4 regions of the Shewanella sp. Actino-trap-3 genome follow, and region 3 is predicted to be linked to each of the others. Evidence: predicted binding sites of a transcription regulator. Region 3 holds the regulator's gene; each other region holds the start of a gene.
The links. The regulator LexA, encoded in region 3, represses DNA repair genes until DNA is damaged. The targets are predictions, from matches to a motif close to TACTGTATNNNNATACAGTA.
Positions count from the first base shown of each region.

Region 1: a site for LexA is predicted at 1,998-2,017, ahead of CXF80_RS06845 (DNA topoisomerase III). Genes of this name have one in related genera too.
Region 2: a site for LexA is predicted at 2,417-2,436, ahead of dinG (ATP-dependent DNA helicase DinG). Genes of this name have one in related genera too.
Region 4: a site for LexA is predicted at 1,454-1,473, ahead of CXF80_RS02790 (YebG family protein). Genes of this name have one in related genera too.

Region 1 covers NZ_PJCE01000001.1:1,597,611-1,602,240, forward strand. Annotated here, with positions in the region: gene CXF80_RS06845 (DNA topoisomerase III) at 1-1,944, opposite strand, end outside; gene purF (amidophosphoribosyltransferase) at 2,588-4,102, opposite strand; gene CXF80_RS06855 (CvpA family protein) at 4,136-4,624, opposite strand.
Region 2 covers NZ_PJCE01000001.1:171,979-176,608, forward strand. Annotated here, with positions in the region: gene CXF80_RS00795 (TSUP family transporter) at 1-301, opposite strand, end outside; gene dinG (ATP-dependent DNA helicase DinG) at 310-2,385, opposite strand; gene CXF80_RS00805 (DNA polymerase II) at 2,500-4,630, shown strand, end outside.
Region 3 covers NZ_PJCE01000001.1:2,901,042-2,905,671, forward strand. Annotated here, with positions in the region: gene plsB (glycerol-3-phosphate 1-O-acyltransferase PlsB) at 1-1,972, opposite strand, end outside; gene lexA (transcriptional repressor LexA) at 2,237-2,851, shown strand; gene CXF80_RS12415 (cell division inhibitor SulA) at 2,848-3,354, shown strand; gene coxB (cytochrome c oxidase subunit II) at 3,750-4,630, shown strand, end outside.
Region 4 covers NZ_PJCE01000001.1:624,967-629,596, reverse strand. Annotated here, with positions in the region: gene proQ (RNA chaperone ProQ) at 1-363, opposite strand, end outside; gene CXF80_RS02795 (GAF domain-containing protein) at 641-1,099, opposite strand; gene CXF80_RS02790 (YebG family protein) at 1,149-1,442, opposite strand; gene CXF80_RS02785 (paraquat-inducible protein A) at 1,655-2,281, shown strand; gene CXF80_RS02780 (paraquat-inducible protein A) at 2,391-2,987, shown strand; gene CXF80_RS02775 (MlaD family protein) at 2,974-4,630, shown strand, end outside.

The sequences.
Region 1 (4,630 bases), 1.3 Mb from region 3:
CTTTTTAAAACTGCGTTTCGGTGTGGTACTGGCGACACCTTGTAATGCTGATGGTAACTGGCTCGATGCTTGGGTTATTAAACCATCTAACTGGCTGAGTAATGGCTGCATAAACGCATCGTACTTCAGTCTTTTTTGGCTGATGGCATCAAGGTTATTTTCCCATAACGCGGTCATGTCAGGTGTAGTTGCTGATTCTGGTAAGCTGCGGATCAAGCCAGTGCCAACCGGAGTGGCCAATATCGATTTACCTTGCCGAATAAGGTATCCACGCTTAAATAATAATTCAATAATCCCAGCACGAGTCGCTTCGGTGCCTAGGCCGTCGGTTTCTTTGAGGATTTTCTTAATTTCACTATCAGTAACATAACGACTAATTCCGGTCATGGCACCTAATAATGTGGCGTCGGTAAAATGCTTCGGCGCTTGAGTCGTTTTCTCCAATAATTCACCACGCTGACAATGCAACACCTGCCCGTTAACCAATGGCGGTAACGACTGAACGGCATCGTCGTTATCGTCTTCACTGTGAGTTGAACCAGTATTCGCTTGACTGTTATTAGCTTGATTTGCTGTGGCTGCCCGTTTAAAGAGCTGTTTCCAGCCTAAGCTTTTGTCTTGACGCGCTTTAGTGGTAAACAAGCCACCAGCAATCGTCACTTCAACTGCGGTTTCTGCATAAATATAAGCGGGATAAAACTGGGCTAAATATTGCCGCGCAACATGTTGGTACAACTTTGCTTCATTACCTGATAGTGCAGCTAAGTTAGCCACTTTCTCGGTAGGCACAATGGCATGGTGAGCATCCACTTTACTGTCATCCCACGCTTTAGATTTAAGCTTGGCATTAGGTGAGTCGCAACCATCAACCAAGGCAGAAACGCCTTTGAGCACAGCATTCAATACTTTCGGTGCCAAAGTATGCTGCTCTTTAGGTAAATAGCGACTGTCTGAGCGCGGATAAGTAATCAATTTATGTTTTTCATACAAACTTTGGCAGGTATCAAGCACCTCTTTCGCCGATAGCCCAAAGCGTTTTGCGGCATCGATTTGCAGTGCTGATAAACTATAAGGTAATGGCGGGTTTTGGCGCTTATCTTTGGCTTCAAGTTTTGTCACTTCAGCGGGTTTACCATTAATGCGGGCAACCACATTTTCGGCTAAGCCTTTAGCTAATACCCGTCCATCTTCGTCCATATAGGGCTGGCAAGCCTCACTAGGCTTCCATTTAGCACTAAAACCTTGTTGCTGATCGGTCAGCAAATGCGCTAACACTTCATAAAAAGGTTTTGAGGTAAATGCAGCAATTTCTTCATCGCGGCGTACGACTAACCCAAGCAAAGGGGTTTGAACTCGGCCAACTGATAATACGCCCTGATAACCGACCTTACGCCCTTGAATGGTATATGCGCGGGTCATGTTCATGCCATACAGCCAATCAGCACGGCTGCGGGCTAATGCAGAAGTCGATAAAGGAATAAACTCACGATTGCTGCGTAACTGCCCTAGCGCACGTTTGACCGCTTGGGGGTTTAAGTCGCTGATTAACAGCCGCTGTACCTGGTTAAGCTTGTCACCCTTTACGCCCAAATAAGAAATCACTTCATCGACCAGCAACTGCCCTTCTCTATCTGGATCGCCAGCATTAATTATCGATGATGCTTGCTTTACCAGTTTACGCAACACCGTAAGTTGACTGCGCGTTTTGGGTTTGGGCTGCAACTTCCACGTTTGCGGGACAATTGGCAAATGCTCGAGTTTCCACGACTTAAATGCATCATCGTACGCATCAGGCTCGGCTTGCTCTAATAAATGGCCAATACACCATGACACGCAATCACCATTGGCGGCAATGATATAGCCATCACCTTTTTTATGTGGCTTTGGCAACACATCGGCAATCGCACGACCTAGACTGGGTTTTTCAGCAATATATAAAATCATAATCCACTGTTGGGGCGTTAGCGTTCAATATGACAAACCGAACTGCGCCACTTAACTGTATAAATTTACAGTATAGATTAGCGTTAAATACGCCAAGCTGCAAATATGAAATAATTAACCCCTTATCGGCGTAAATCATTACAATAAAAGCATAACAGCGAAAAGCCTAGACCCTAGAGCGGACTGCGTCCTGCTAGGTCGCTTCGCGGCTATAAAAGCATAACAGCACAAAAAGAAGGAACGCTTCGCTTACGGTAACCACGATAAAGCGATAAAAAGCCTAGACGCTAGAACGGACTACGTCCTGCTAGTTCGCTTCGCGGCTATAAAAGCATAACAACACAAAAGAAGGAACGCTTCGCTTACGGAAACAACGATATGAGCAATTAAACACCTAGATGCTAGGGCGGGCTGCTTCCTGCTCGTTCGCTTGTTATCGATCTTTATCGCTCGTCATCGCTTGTTATCGCTCTTATAGCCTCTAGCAGCGAAGCGTCCTAGTAGCTAGGCATCTAGGCGCAGCGTTCGCTTGTTATCACTCTTATAGCCTCTAGCCGCGAAGCGACCTAGTTCTTAGTCTTTTAAAGCAAAAAAAACCAGCATAAATTATGCTGGTTTTTATCACTAACAAACAGTGGTTAACTTATGGATGACACTCATTGTGCATTTCTAAATTAGTGCCTATGTCCTTTGAGCGATTAGCTTTGGCATCATCGTTACGTAATTGGGTTAAATGATCCAAGTAAGCTTGGTCAACGTCATTGGTAATATAATGACCGTCGAACACTGATGTTTCAAAACGCTTAATCTCTGGATTTTCCATTCTTACGGCTTCAATTAAGTCGCTCAAGTCTTGGAAAATAATGCCATCGGCACCAATGATTTTGGCAATTTCGTCAGCATCACGACCATGAGCAATCAACTCATTAGAGGTCGGCATATCAATTCCGTACACGTTAGGAAAACGGATTTCAGGGGCTGCTGAAGCAAAATACACTTTCTTTGCCCCGGCTTCACGCGCCATTTCAATGATCTGCTCAGACGTGGTGCCACGAACGATTGAATCATCAACCAGTAATACGTTTTTACCTTTGAACTCAGTATTAATTGCGTTCAATTTACGACGTACTGATTTTTTACGTTCTTGCTGACCTGGCATGATAAACGTACGACCAATATAACGGTTTTTAACAAAACCTTGACGGTACGGTAAATCCATACAACGAGCAATTTCTAATGCGATATCGCACGATGTCTCTGGAATAGGAATAACGACATCAATGTCATGGTCTTCCCATTCTTTCTTAATTTTTTCGCCTAACTTAGCGCCCATGTTTACGCGACTGGCATACACAGAGATTTTGTCGATGCTCGAATCTGGACGAGCAAAATAAACGAATTCAAAAATACACGGAGCATAGCTTGGGTCTACAGCACATTGACGGGTAAATAACTGGCCATCAAGTGAAATATAAACAGCCTCACCAGGTGCTACGTCACGCATCACTTCAAAACCCACGGCATCCAAAGCAACACTTTCTGAAGCAACCATATACTCAGTACCAGTTGCGGTTTCATGCTTACCAAGTACCAAAGGACGAATACCAAATGGATCGCGGAACGCTACTAGGCCTTGGCCGATGATCATTGCCACTACCGCATAAGCACCACGGGTTTGCGCATGCACTTTGGCAACCGCATCAAACACTTCATCTGCACTTAAGGTTAAACTGCGCGTCTCTTGTAACTCATCGGCTAACAGGTTTAACAAGATTTCGGAGTCAGAGGTGGTGTTAACATGACGACGTTTTCTGACGAGGCTTTCCGCCAGATCAAGCGTATTGGTCAAGTTACCGTTATGCGCTAACGAAATACCAAATGGCGAGTTAACATAAAACGGTTGCGCCTCTGATGCACTCGAGCTGCCCGCGGTTGGATAACGAACATGTCCAATACCGGCATTACCTTGTAAACGCTGCATATGTTTAGGTTCAAACACATCTTTGACTAAGCCGTTTGCTTTACGTAAACGAAACGCATTCATGTCAACAGTCACAATACCTGCTGCGTCTTGACCACGATGTTGAAGCACAGTCAGCGCATCATAAATGGTCTGATTAACTGTTGATTTTCCTACTATTCCGACGATACCACACATGGGTAAGGTTCCTCACTGTAAAGTGTTTTATGATTATATTTTGGGTACAAAGCTTGAGGTATTTTCGACATAGTCAAAAAACCACTGAATAACCACGCCAAATTCAGGTACAAGTACAGAATCCTGCCACCATTTCGTGTCAGGGAATGCCGTAAAAGCATCCATAAAAAACAGTAATGCGCTAACAATTAACGCGCCACGAATGGCACCAAAACACAGGCCTAAAACACGGTCTGTGCCCGATAAGCCTGTTTTGGCCACTAACTGGCCTAACAAATAATTAACGAGTGCCCCTAGGATCAGGGTAATGATAAAAAGAATGGCAATCGCGACACCGTTTCTGACTAACTCGTCCTGCATTTGGGTTAAATGAGCAGCAAGATCAAGATAAAACTGGCTAGCAATAAAGAAAGCGGCAAACCAAACCACAAGAGACATGGCTTCTTTGGCAAATCCGCGGATCAAACTAATAATAGTTGATAACCCGATGACAATAATAATTGCGTAATCAATCCAAACCATGGAGAT
Region 2 (4,630 bases), 2.7 Mb from region 3:
CATCAATAAGAAACACTAACCCACAACCTGCAATAGATCCTATCAGTGTGGCAAAAAAGCACGCTTTCCATAATGCAGGGGTAAATAAATGTTGTTTATAAAAGGTGTAACTTGAGGTAAGAGACCCAAAACAAGCAGCAAGTTTATTGGTCCCTAAGGCTAAATGTGGTGGAATACCGACGGTCAGCAATGCCGGAATAGAAAGAAGCCCACCACCGCCAACTATGGCGTCGATAAAACCAGCAATAATACCTATGACCGCTAATACAGCCCAATGGCTAGGGTCTAATAATAAATCCAACTCAATACCTATTCGATAACACGTCTAAAAGGAGGAAGGGCATCAATTAATGATTTGCCATAACGTTTAGTGACCAAACGACGGTCTAAAATGGTCACTCGGCCATAATCTTGCTCATTTCGTAACAGTCGGCCACAACTTTGGACTAATTTACGTGAAGCATCGGGAATTGTCAGCTGTAAAAATGGGTTACCGCCTTTTACTTTTACATATTCGGCGTGAGCTTGTTCTACCGGTGATGTAGGAACCGCAAACGGGAGCTTGGTGATGATCAAGTTTGTTAAATAGTCTCCCGGTAAATCAAGGCCCTCAGAAAAACTGCCTGTGCCGAAAATAACACTGGGTAGCCCCTCATCACAACGTTTTTTGTGCTGCGTTAATATTTGCTGGCGCGGGATTGCACCCTGAACAAAAAGCTGGTCCTTAGGGATTTTACCTTCGACGAATTCAACCACTTTGTCCATTTGCCAATATGATGCAAACAGCACTAAGGTGGCCATTTCACCATCGATTAATGTCACAATATGTTGTGCCAGTTCGGCGGTGTAATTATCGTTGGTAGGTTCATTAACCATTTGAGGAATGAATAAGGTTGCATTATTCTCATAGTCAAAAGGCGATAGTAAGGCTAAAAAGCGACTGCCATCGTTGATTGATAATCCGACTTGGTGGGCAAAATGGTTGAAGCTATTTAACGCCCGCAGCGTGGCACTGCACAATACCACTCCAGCAGCCTTTTGCCATAACATGGATTCAAGCATAAAGCCGACTTCTATGGGTGATGAACAAAATAAATAATCTTGTTGTTTGCCGGTAATTAACTCCGCCCAACGTGCCATAGGCGCGCCTTTTTTGCTGTCTTCTTTGGCCATCATCTTCCATAGCTTATGTAAGTTATCTAGCCTTTGTAAGATGAAGCCGGTTTCAGACAATAACCCTTCCGACTGATGTTTAGGCACCTCACCATCTTTGATGGCTTCATTTAAGACTGAGACCACTTTATTAAATTGCTTTACCGCGGCGCCGGATGCCGTGGCAAGATTTTCTGCCTGTATTAATAATGATTGCGGTAACTTACCGTGTTCAAAACGAAGCCTAGATTCAGGATTGGCAAATAGCTGGGGTTGAGTATCACAATAATGAGCAACTTGGGTCAGTAAATTGGTTAATTCTGTGGCGTGATCGAGCATCGCTTGAACTGGAGCGATAATATGGGTGGTTTTAAGTTGATTTTGTAATTTTGAACAGGTTTTTGATGCCTTATCTAACCAATCGCATGCTCCCCGCAGTGTCGCTTGCGCACTGGAGAAATCTCTGGCAACAAGGGGCAGGTGATGAGCTTCGTCGATGACATAAAACATGTCTTCTGGTTCAGGTAAAATGACGCCACCGCCGAGCTCTAAATCGGCAAATAGCAGGCTGTGGTTAACAATTAATACATCCCAAGTGTCGACATCTTCACGGGCTTTATGAAACGGACAATTATGGTGAGCCGACACTTGACGATGGCAACTGTGCTTATCACAACAAATTTGTTGCCATAAAAAATCAGGAATAGGATGCTCTAAGGTATCTATTTCGCCATTCCAGCGTTTTTGATGAAAATCTTGATGTAATTTTTGTAATTCATTAATTTGACTCTGATCGGGTTTAGTTTGCCACATGGCTATTTGTGAGCTGTCTTGTGCACCAATCATGGCTTCAAGTTTGGCTAAACACACATAGCGTTGACGACCTTTGACTAAACCAAACTTAAACTCAATACCTGATTGTTGTAAAAAATAAGGCAGATCCTTATGCAGTAATTGTTCTTGAAGTGCTACGGTTGCACTGGCAATGCAGACTTTCTTTTTACTGGCGATAGCTAAAGGTATCGTGCCTAATATATAGGACAAGGATTTACCAATACCCGTACCCGCCTCAACCACAATAATACGACGGTCTTTGTCATACTCACCTGCTAAAGTTTTAGATATTTCCGCTACCATATAGTTTTGTTCGCGACGAGAACGAAATTGCGGCATAGATGCGGCAATTTCTTTATAAATGGTGCGAATTTGACTTTTTATATTATCCGCTAGCATAGGAAGTATGATTTCTACATAGACTGAATTATGCTGTACATAATAACAGTGAATTAGCATGCCACGAAGTAATAAATCAAATTGAGTAAACTTGTGCAGGAATTCAAACCCGTAGTGAAGCCGACAAATCATCAACCTACTTATACCAATGTGATGGGACAAGTATTAACTCGCCATGCCATTTATCGTCATGGGCAATTAGTCCTCCAGTATTATATCAAAACCGCTCAGGGTCCTGTCTTAGCAGAACTTTATCACAGTGAGGTGATATGTTTTTGCCGTCAACAAGATGTCAATCAATTAATTAACACCGTCGGTTTTGCGCTTAAAGCGCAATCGATATCACTGATGAGCTTTGCCCATGAGCCCATTAGTGCCTTGTATCTTAAGTCAAATACGCAATTAAAATTACTCAGTCGCATTGCTAATGATGTCGGTATTAGTTTATTTGAAGCCGATATAAGGCCTGAGCAACGCTACCTTATTGAGCGTTTTATCGCCTTAGATATTGAATGCATAGGGCATTATCAAGAGGTTAATCCCGCTTCAACCATTCCAGTGTTATCGATTAATCGTGCCAGAAAAATGCCCACAAACCCACTTGCCTCGATACCGTTGAAGATGATTTCGTTGGATTTTGAGTGCAGTTTTGCCGGCGAACTCTATTCGGTTGGTTTGTATGGTGCCGATTATCAATGCGTGTTTATGGTGGGCGAACCACAACCAGAGTGTCATGACTTTATCATTTGGGTTAAGGATGAAGTTGAACTTATCCATCGATTAATTGCGTGGTTTAGCGACTATGATCCCGATATTATTATCGGCTGGGCTGTGGTGACCTTTGATTTAGCCTTGTTGTTCAAACGCTGTGTTTTACATCAAATTCCATTAATCATAGGCCGAGGTAATAGCGAACTGAGTTGGAAAGTGGCCGACAAATATCGACCTGAGACATTATCTCTACCTGGGCGTGTAGTCTTAGATGGTATTGATTGGCTTAAAGCCGCGTTTTATCAATTTGATAGCTTTTCGTTAGAGACGGTTTCGCGGCAATTATTGGCTGAAGGTAAAGCCATTGACCATGTTGAAAATCGTGGTCAACAAATTACTCATTTGTTTGAGCAAGATAAAAATGCACTGGCTTTTTATAACATGACTGATTGTCGCTTAGTGTGGGATATTTTTGAAAAAACCCAGCTATTAGATTTTGCACTTGAACGCGCTAAGTTAACCGGCTTGGAGTTTGGCCGCGTTGGCGCATCGATTGCGGCATTTTATCATTTGTATCTACCACACTTACATCGAAGTGGCTTTGTGGCACCAGCATTCCCCGCAAGTGAAGGGTTAGAAAGCCCTGGCGGCTATGTGATGTCCTCTATCCCGGGTTATTATAAAGATGTCTTAGTATTAGACTTTAAAAGCCTGTATCCGTCGATTATCAGAACATTCCTTATCGATCCTAAAGGCTTAGTCGAAGGGTTACATGCGACAAATTTACATAATGATACCACCGCCGTGGATGGCTATTTAGGCGCTAAATTTAGCCGGGACAAGCCCATTTTACCGGCATTAGTCGCCAGCCTTGCAGAACAAAGAGAGCGGGCTAAACGTGATAAAAATGCCCCTTTATCGCAAGCGATAAAAATTATTATGAATTCATTATATGGCGTGCTTGGCTCTCGAGGCTGCGTATTTCATGATGCAAAATTAGCCAGTTCTATTACCATGCGCGGTCATCAAATAATGAAACTGACCAAACAATGGATAGAAGAATGCGGCTATCAGGTGATTTATGGTGATACTGATTCCACATTTGTGTGGTTAGGGAATAATCATGGCATCAAAGATATTCAAGCCGTCGGTAAACACCTGTCGGTATCAATTACTCAACGTTGGCTTGATTGGTGCGCACAAGAATACCAATTAAGCAGTTATCTAGAACTCGAATTTGAAACACATTTTGAACAGTTTATTATGCCCACGCTTAGGGGCTCAGATGAAGGCAGCAAAAAGCGTTATGTCGGTGCGGTGTTCAATGATGAGCAACAATTGAAGCTGACTTTTAAAGGCATGGAGCAGGTGAGAAGTGATTGGAGCCCGATAGCGCGTAGGATGCAATATCATTTGTATGAACTGTTTTTCAAAGGTGAGGATATCATTGATTACCTGAGCAATGAGATCGCGGCCATTAACAATGGTGCCAGAGACGATGAACTCATTTTTAAAAAGCGCTTAAGACGCAACG
Region 3 (4,630 bases):
TAAAAAGTTCAGCTTTAAGTAATGGGTAAAAATCCATCACTATGGCATGGATTCGGGTGCGATCGCACACATCATAGTGCACTAAACAACTGGCGATGAGTGAAGGTAATGCCATTAAATGAATAATATTATTACGGTAATAACTCATGGTAATAGCAACTTTTTCATCAACCGAAATTATCTCGCCAATAAGGTCCTTAGTACTGACAAACTTATTTAACGACAGACAATGATCAACAATTGACTTGCCATTACCCTCTGCAACGGATGCGTAATGGGTATAAGGCACTGTGTTAAGTAATGCTAAATACAAATCAAGCTGACGTTCTAACTGGCTTCTTTCTAATGCATTTTGCTCTGATGCCAATAACACTAAACTGGTCAATGTCACCGAGCTGGCCGCAGCAGCGCCGTTGATATTGGTCATCACACGATTGGCTAGTAAGTTGACCGATGGGGTAAACCATGATGGTTTCTGATCAGGATCGTTCGCAATCTCTTTACGCCATTCTGGCGCCTGCTCGTTTAAGAAATGTTGTAAATTAATCGGCTCACCAAAGTTCACATAACCTTGGCCAAAATTGCCTAATTTACGCAGAGCCCCAAATAACTGCCAAACAGATTCTTTTTTCTTTTTCTTACCGCTTAATTCTTTATGGTAAGTGGCCACTTCCATCACATGGTCATAACCTAAATACACAGGCACTAAGGTCACAGGGCGTTCAATGCCACGTAACACACTATTAATAGTCATCGCTAACATACCGGTTTTAGGCGCTAGCAAACGCCCGGTACGAGAACGACCACCTTCAGTGAAATACTCGACCGAATAGCCCTTAGCAAATAACTGATCTAAGTATTCACGAAATACTGCGGTATAGAGCTTTTTGCCATTAAAACTACGACGGATAAAGAATGCTCCGCCACGACGGAACATAGGCCCAGCAGGCCAAAAGTTAAGATTAATACCGGCTGCAATGTGCGGTGGAACCATACCCTGATAATACAAAATATATGACAAGAGTAAGTAATCCATATGACTACGATGACAAGGCACATAGACAATTTCATGGCCGTCATGATGTAACTGCCTTATCTGTTCTGCACCTTTGATATTGATACCACTGTATAATTTGTTCCATAACCAGGTGAGGAAGCGCTCGGCAATGCGCACAAAACTATCAGAATAGTCAGCGGCAATTTCATCAAGGTATTCAATGGCGGTTTCACGGGCTTTCTCGACAGATACTTTTTTGTTTACCGACTCTTCTTCAATGGCTTTCTTGATTGCATCAGATTTAAGTAACGACGCAAAAAGCACTTGCCGATTCGGTAATTGCTGCCCTGTCATCACTTTGCGTTGACGGCGGAAATGCACTCGCGCAACACGGATCAATTTGTGAGCAATTCTTTTATCGGTACCGTGTTCATCAGCCATAAGACGAAGCGATAATGCATTAGAAAACTGAACAAAATTGTGGCGACCTAGAAACAAAATCATTAGCCATTTTCGCAGCCAGGTCGGGTTTTCCCTTTCAAAAAAAGCCGCTTTCATGCTGTCATCTTCTTTACCCGGTGTACGGCCCCAATAAAGGCTCACAGGCACCAACTGAATATCTAACTCAGGACATTGACGATGAAGCGCTAACAGACTGGTAAAACTATTAATAAATTTTTCACCGCTTTCGCGTTTACCAAAAAGCGGTTTGCGGCCTTCAAGACAAACGATGCGTGATACTTTGAGGCCATCCAATTGCAGTGGCTCATATGGACTGGGCATACCAAAGCTCTCAGTGATTTCGCTTAATGCAGCGGCATCACTGATTGATTCTGTTTTCATAACATAAATCAGAGGTTTAGATGGATCTAAATTAAGATCGTCAAAAGGATCATGTGGCACAACAACCGTGAGTACCATCGATTTTTGAATCCATTTTAACGCTCGTAAAAATATTGAATCTGGTTTTGACATGGTTATTTTCGCAACATAAGCCACTGTAATATTGTCGTATAGGATACCAGAAACCAGCCTGCTTACACTATCAGACCGATTTATCTTTACGCTTGAGTTCTCACTATCGGAAATAACATCAGACAATCAATACACAATAACTAATAGAAACAGGTTGTTGAATGATACTTGACCAACAATATACAAAAAAGAGTTGGTTAATACTTGCACGAACAAAAACACTGTATATAATGACAGTCACTGTATAAAAAGACAGGAACCATCATGAGACCGTTAACGCCGCGCCAAGCAGAAATTTTAGACTTAATTAAAAACAATATCACCGAAACAGGTATGCCACCCACTCGTGCTGAAATTGCGAGTCGTCTTGGCTTTAAAAGTGCTAATGCCGCCGAAGAGCATTTAAAAGCATTAGCCAAAAAAGGTTTTATCGAGATCATACCTGGTACCTCGAGAGGTATTCGTTTACCTCATGAAGAACAGCTTGAAATCGGTCTGCCACTCATTGGACAAGTTGCTGCTGGAGAGCCTATTTTGGCGCAAGAGCATGTAGAACAATATTATCAAGTTGACCCAAATATGTTTAAACCCGCCGCAGATTTTTTATTACGGGTTCGTGGTGATAGCATGAAAAATATTGGTATTTTAGAAGGCGACTTGCTCGCTGTACATAAAATGCAACAAGCGCGTAATGGTCAGGTTGTGGTGGCGCGTGTTGATGATGACGTCACCGTAAAACGATTTGAACAAAAAGGTAATATGATTTATCTGCATGCAGAAAATGAAGATTATAACCCGATAAAAGTAGATTTAAGTTGCCAAAGCCTAACCATCGAAGGGCTTGCAGTTGGCGTTATCCGTAATGGAGATTGGTCATGAACAAACTAATGGGCGTAGCGCCACGTCACCCAGGCTTATGGGTAGATTTAACTGAAACAGATCTGCATGGCAACCAAACCATTCAAACATTACAAACTGTCACCCAAGGTGAAGCAGAACTGAGTCAATTGTGTAGCCAACTGGCAACGTTGAGCCAGCAAGGCAGATGGGTTGTATTAATTAGTCCACCTCACATAGGCTATAAGCATATGCTGGCCAGTGCTGGAGTGAGAATGGATCGTATTTTACTGGTGCACACCAAAGATGAAGTCGAAACATTATGGGCCATGGAAAAAGCACTCACGAGCGGAACTTCTAGTGCAGTGGTTACTTGGACAAGTTCACTCGATGCTCGCGATAGTCGTCGATTGGAAATTGTCGCTAAGAGCGCGCGAGCATTAGGCGTGGTAATTGAAGATGTGAATGCTCACTTACCTCACAAACATCAATTTGTTAACTCTACATTAACAAATGAAGCAGGTAATTTTTGCTCATTTCACTAAGCATAAATCCTTAATTACCAAGCCCTGCATTGAATTCAGGGCTTTTTTTCATCTTTTATTAGCCTATTTACCAACAAAGTGATCTTGATCAATGTTTAATCTACAAGTAATGTGGTTAACAAGGATGAAACATTTTTCATCCTTAATTGGATAAAATGACAGTAATCAAGATTACTGCCAGACAAATAATCCAAATAGAAATTGATAAGTTCAGTCGTAGGTACAAGTGTGGTGCACAGCTAACAATAAAAGCGTAGACAGTCTGTATACAACCACCAAAGTACTTTGAGTTCATCAAGCTTTTTTCGGGAACCGAAGAGTTTGCATAGAGCTGAGATTTACTGTGTGACTTTTCTTTGTAGTTGCTATTTTGCAATTAGCAGGGGAGTAGTCTTGTGAAGCAATGGTTGTATTTTTTATTGGTTGTGTGGGTAGCACTTCCGCTTGGGGCAACAGAAATGCCCCTCAACATGACTCAAGGCGTGACAGATATCAGTGGTAAGGTTTATGACCTCCATATGACGATTCTTTACATCTGTTGTGCTATTGGGTTAGTGGTGTTTGGGATCATGATTTATTCGATGATTTATCACCGCAAGTCAAAAGGTGCCGTTGCGGCCAATTTTCACGAAAGTACCAAAGTGGAAATTGCTTGGACCGTCATCCCTTTCATTATCTTAATCGGAATGGCTATTCCAGCCACTAAAACCTTAATTGCCATGGAAGATCCCAGCGATGCCGATCTGACCATCAAAATTACTGGGTCACAGTGGAAATGGCACTACAGCTATTTTGATAAAGACATCGAATTTTACAGCTCATTATCCACCCCCAGAGAGCAAATTGATGGCCGTGAGGCCAAAGGCGAAAATTACCTCCTTGAAGTCGATAAGCCGCTAGTACTGCCCATAAACCAAAAGGTGCGTTTCTTGATGACATCTGATGATGTTATCCACTCATGGTGGGTACCCGCTTTCGCGGTTAAAAAAGATGCCAACCCAGGCTTTATCAACGAAGCCTGGACTCGTATTGATAAGCCTGGAACTTATCGCGGTCAATGTGCTGAGTTATGCGGTAAAGACCATGGATTTATGCCTATTGTGGTACAAGCCTTATCAGAGACTGATTTTGATAATTGGTTAGTTGAACAAAAACAACTGGCCAATAATGCTGCAGTCGCTGCAGCCGCATCAATGTCACAAACCTTGTCCCTTGAAGAGCTAAACGCGCAGGGCGAGCAAGTGTACATAGCGCGGTGCGCCGCTTGTCACCAACC
Region 4 (4,630 bases), 2.3 Mb from region 3:
CTTTTTAGGCGCTAACGCTTGACGCTTGGCTTTGGCTTTCTCTTGGCTTTCTTTCAGTGTAAGAATAGCATGGTCGATGTGTTCTTGTTCTAACTCAGCACATTCATTACCTTCAAGATCGATACGTTTGGCACCCGCTTTAACGCCTTTCAAGTAGCGCCAGCTGCTTGTGTAACGACGAAGCGCTACACGTAATTGTGTTTTACTGACTTTAGAATCATCAGCTAACCGTTCAGCCAAGTCTTGAAACAAACCAATTTTTAATGGTTTAGTTTCGCCTTCAGCAATAAAGCATAAAGGAAAGGTTTCATATAAATACGCTAAAATTGCGTTGGTGTCGGTCAACTTGTCTGTTGATTCCATTTTTACTTCCACGTTAATAAAGGGACTGATTATGCGGCATTAGATTTGCCATGCAGTCGTTCATCTTTCGTTAAACCTTACTGTTAAGGCTCAACGTACAAAATATCACTATCCGCTCGTTTGCTAAAGTCATAGAAACAAACCTTAACAATTTAACCAAACTTACTGTCAGCTTAATCATCGATCATCAGTAAATCCAGCACAAATGCGTACAGCGGCATATTATAAAGCCCGCGACAGCGAATGCGACCATGATTTAATCAAAATTGTTCGCTATTTAACCAAATAGGCAAGTTTCGAAGCTTTTTACCATATATTCTAAACCAATTTGATCATCTTGATCGAATCGATTCAATAATGGGCTGTCGATATCTAACACTGCCACAACCTCATGGCCGTGTCTAACAGGGATCACTATTTCTGAGTTACTGGCAGAATCACATGCTATATGGCCGTCAAATTGATGCACGTCTGCCACTCGTTGGGTTTTATTTTCCGCTGCAGCAGTGCCACATACACCTTTACCCATAATGATACGGGTACAAGCCACTTTACCTTGAAAAGGCCCTAGTACTAATTGCTCACCACGCTTGATATAAAAACCAGCCCAGTTGAGGTCTGCTAAGTTGTCGTTTAGCAACGCTGAAAAATTTGCCATTGCCGCAATTAAATCATCTTCGCCTTCAAGTAAAGCTTGTGCTTGACGATTTAATGTTTGGTAAAATTCGGTTTTCATTTCCATTCCTTAAGCTGACATTCACTCGAAAACAGAGTGATTAACGCCGCTATTCTAGTGGTGTATTTTTAGCCGCAGTCTTTTTGGTTTTAGCTGTAGGAGCGTTTTTAACCTGTACGATGCCTTTTAGCAAGTTAGAAAGCTCATCTTTATTGTTTGCTAGATAAAATGCCAGTTGTTCGCATTTATTTTCATCAAGTCCGAGGTCCGCCTTAATAAGAAACGGCACCAGGTTATCGGAAATATCAAGCATCTTATCGTAGGCATCAGCCTCTTTCTTCGATATAAATGTCATCTTCTCCACCCCTTCTCTGACCACGACAAATTGGGTTATCACTGCCATGATGTAATCCTCACTGTTTTTATATACAGTGCATAGAATCTCACATAGTTAACTTATGATGCAAGTGTTCTGATTATTCTGATATTATCAAACACAGAAAATTGAGATTGTTGAACAACAGACTCATTTATCTGCCAATATAAGGCAAAGCAGAGAGGCTTAACTCTTCGCTACCCAATAATGTGTTTCACAATGGATTAGACTAATTCTTCATGCATGAATTTGATGATCATGATTCTATAACGTTATGCCAATCATGTGATTTGGCGGTGAGAAAACGAGCCTTGCCCTCTAGTGCTAGAGCGCTTTGTCCTCGTTGTCATACTGCTCTTTATGATTCTCCTTATTGTTCTATTAATGGCATGCTGGCGTTATGCATTGCAGCATTAGTTATCTTTATTCCGGCTAATTTATTACCTGTATTAGAAATTCACTTTCTTGGCAGTGTCCGCACGACAACAGTCATGCATGCCGCGGTGACAGTTTGGTCTGAAGGTTATTGGGTTGTCGGCTTAGCCGTCATGGTTGCGGCTGTTATCGCCCCTGGATTATTAATATTGTCGATTCTGACTCAGGTTGTCGTTGTAAAGCTAAAATTACACAGTTCATTTTGGCAAAGAGCGTACACCACATTGTTAAAAAACCATGGCTTAATATCGCAAATGACCATGTTAGAAATTTATGTGATTAGCTTTTTAGTGTCGGCATTCCAATTATCTGATTTTTCAGATGTGTATTTCGGTATGGGTACCTTCTGTTTTACGATGTTGTTTATCATCATTTTATTTTTACAACGTGAATATAACCTAGAACATATGTGGGGCTATGTTGATGACTAATCTTCCTATTGCACCCCCAGATAAACCCACCTTGCTCCCTACCGAATCGGTTGATGAGTTTAAAGACGCGCCGACCGCGAATACTCCCACGCATTTGCAGGGGAAAAAAATGGGCTTATGTTTATGTCCCGTTTGTCGCAAGGTTAATCTGACGACGAGTAGTCATTGTCGACGCTGTTTTAGCCAGTTAAGTAGTCGAAATTATGCCAGCATTCAGCAAAGTTGGGCTTTACTGGTTACCGCAACAATTTTACTTGTTGTCGCCAATATCTACCCAATAACCCTCCTGACAAATCGGGGAGAGGTTACCCATGACACTATTTTTAGTGGTATTAGCCATCTGGTCAAAACGGGCATGTTCCCGATTGCTATTATTGTGTTTACTGCCAGTATATTAGTGCCTTGGCTAAAAATTATTGGTTTGGCCACCTATTTAACGGCTATCAGCTTTAACCTTCCAGTATCAAAAAGAAAATTGATGGTGGGTTTTCATATCATTGAATGGATTGGCCGTTGGTCAATGCTTGATTTATTCGTGATTTCATTAACAGTTGCCCTAGTCAATATGGGGCAACTATTAGACGCAAAACCTGCACCTGCCGCTACCGCGTTTGCGTTAGTCATCTTACTGACTCAACTCGCGGCAAGAGTGTTAGATACTCGTTTACTCTGGGACCGCTTGGAACACACTAATGACACAAATTGAATCGCCTAAAGTTGTGAAGAAAAAATTATTCTCGCCAATATGGTTATTGCCTGTTGTCGCCTTAATATTAGGTGCTTGGTTAGGAGTAAAAAGCATTAATGAGTCCGGCATTGACGTTTTGATCCACTTCCCCAGTGCCGCCGGGATCGATATTGGTAAAACCTTGGTAAAATACCAAGGTTTGTCGGTAGGTAAAGTCACCGACATAGGTATTGATGATGATCTCAGAGGGGTTAACGTCAAAGTGGTAATGGATTATCGCGCCGATCCATTTTTAAACAAAAATACTCTTTTTTGGTTAGTCAAACCCAAAGCGAGTATTACTGGAGTCGAAGGATTAGACACCTTATTTTCAGGCAATTATATTGCCATTCAGCCAGGAGATGGGCGCTCTGCAACCGAATTCGAAGCTGAGCGAGAAGCGCCGGCAATTCTCCCCGGCATTGAAGGGCTCATGATCGAGCTAAAATCACCTCGACTGGGATCTATTGATGTTGGCTCGCCAGTATTTTTCCGTCAAGCGCCTGTCGGCAGTGTGGTCAGCTACCGTCTACACGGCAACAAACAAATTATTATCAGTGCATTTGTTCAAGAACAATATGCTCATTTAGTCAATAAAGACTCCCACTTTTGGAATGTCTCGGGGTTAAAGATTGATGCCTCTTTAGCTGGCATCAAAGTCAGTACCGAAAGTATTGCGTCAATTTTAGCAGGCGGGATCAGTTTTGATAGCGGCACTGATACCGAAAAAGCGGTAAATGGCGATGAATATACCCTGTATGAAGATCAACAAACGGCTCTCGGTGGGATTGATTTTAGCCTAACTGCGGCAAATGGTGAGGATGTCAGCGAAGGGACAGCTATCATCTACCGTGGTATTGCTATTGGTCAAATTGAGAAAAAATCCTTAACGCCAACCGGGGTTCAATTCATTGCTCGAGTTAACTACCAATACAAAGCGTTAATTGCCAAAGATAGTCAGTTTTGGTTAAGTGGTCCCGAAATATCATTAAAAGGTGTCAAACACGTCAGTCGGCTCGTTACGGGAAGTGTGATTAATGTTTTGCCTGGTAGCCAGGCATCAACTGAGGCGATGCAATTTGAACTGGCTTCAGATGCACCAGACTTACTCAGTGAAGACAAAATAGAGCTAACTGTCGTTGCCAATACCCATACTGGTGTCAGTAATGGTGCACAAGTGCGTTATAAACAATTACCTATTGGCCAAATTCTCAGTACTAACATAAGCCAAGATTTTTCAACTGTTGAGTATCATATTGAAATTCTACCTGAATTTAAAAATTTACTCACGAAGGGAAGTTTCTTTGTGCCTGAAAGTGCATTATCCATAAATGCTTCACTAGAAGGCATAAGTGTTAAGACTCGCGATGTAACCACTATGCTTGAAGGGGCCATTAGCTTAATTCCAGGTAATAACAGCGCCCTACTTGCGGTCAATAGTAAATTGAAACTGCATGAATCAATTGAGTCAGCCAAGGCATTATATGCTCAGCAGCAAATGACCCATTTAACCTTGACCAGTATTGATGGGGCAGATTTAGCTGAAGGATCACCTATTTATTATAAAAAAATGCAAATCGGCTCGGTAAGTAAAATTAACTGGTTAGCAAACACAGATAAAT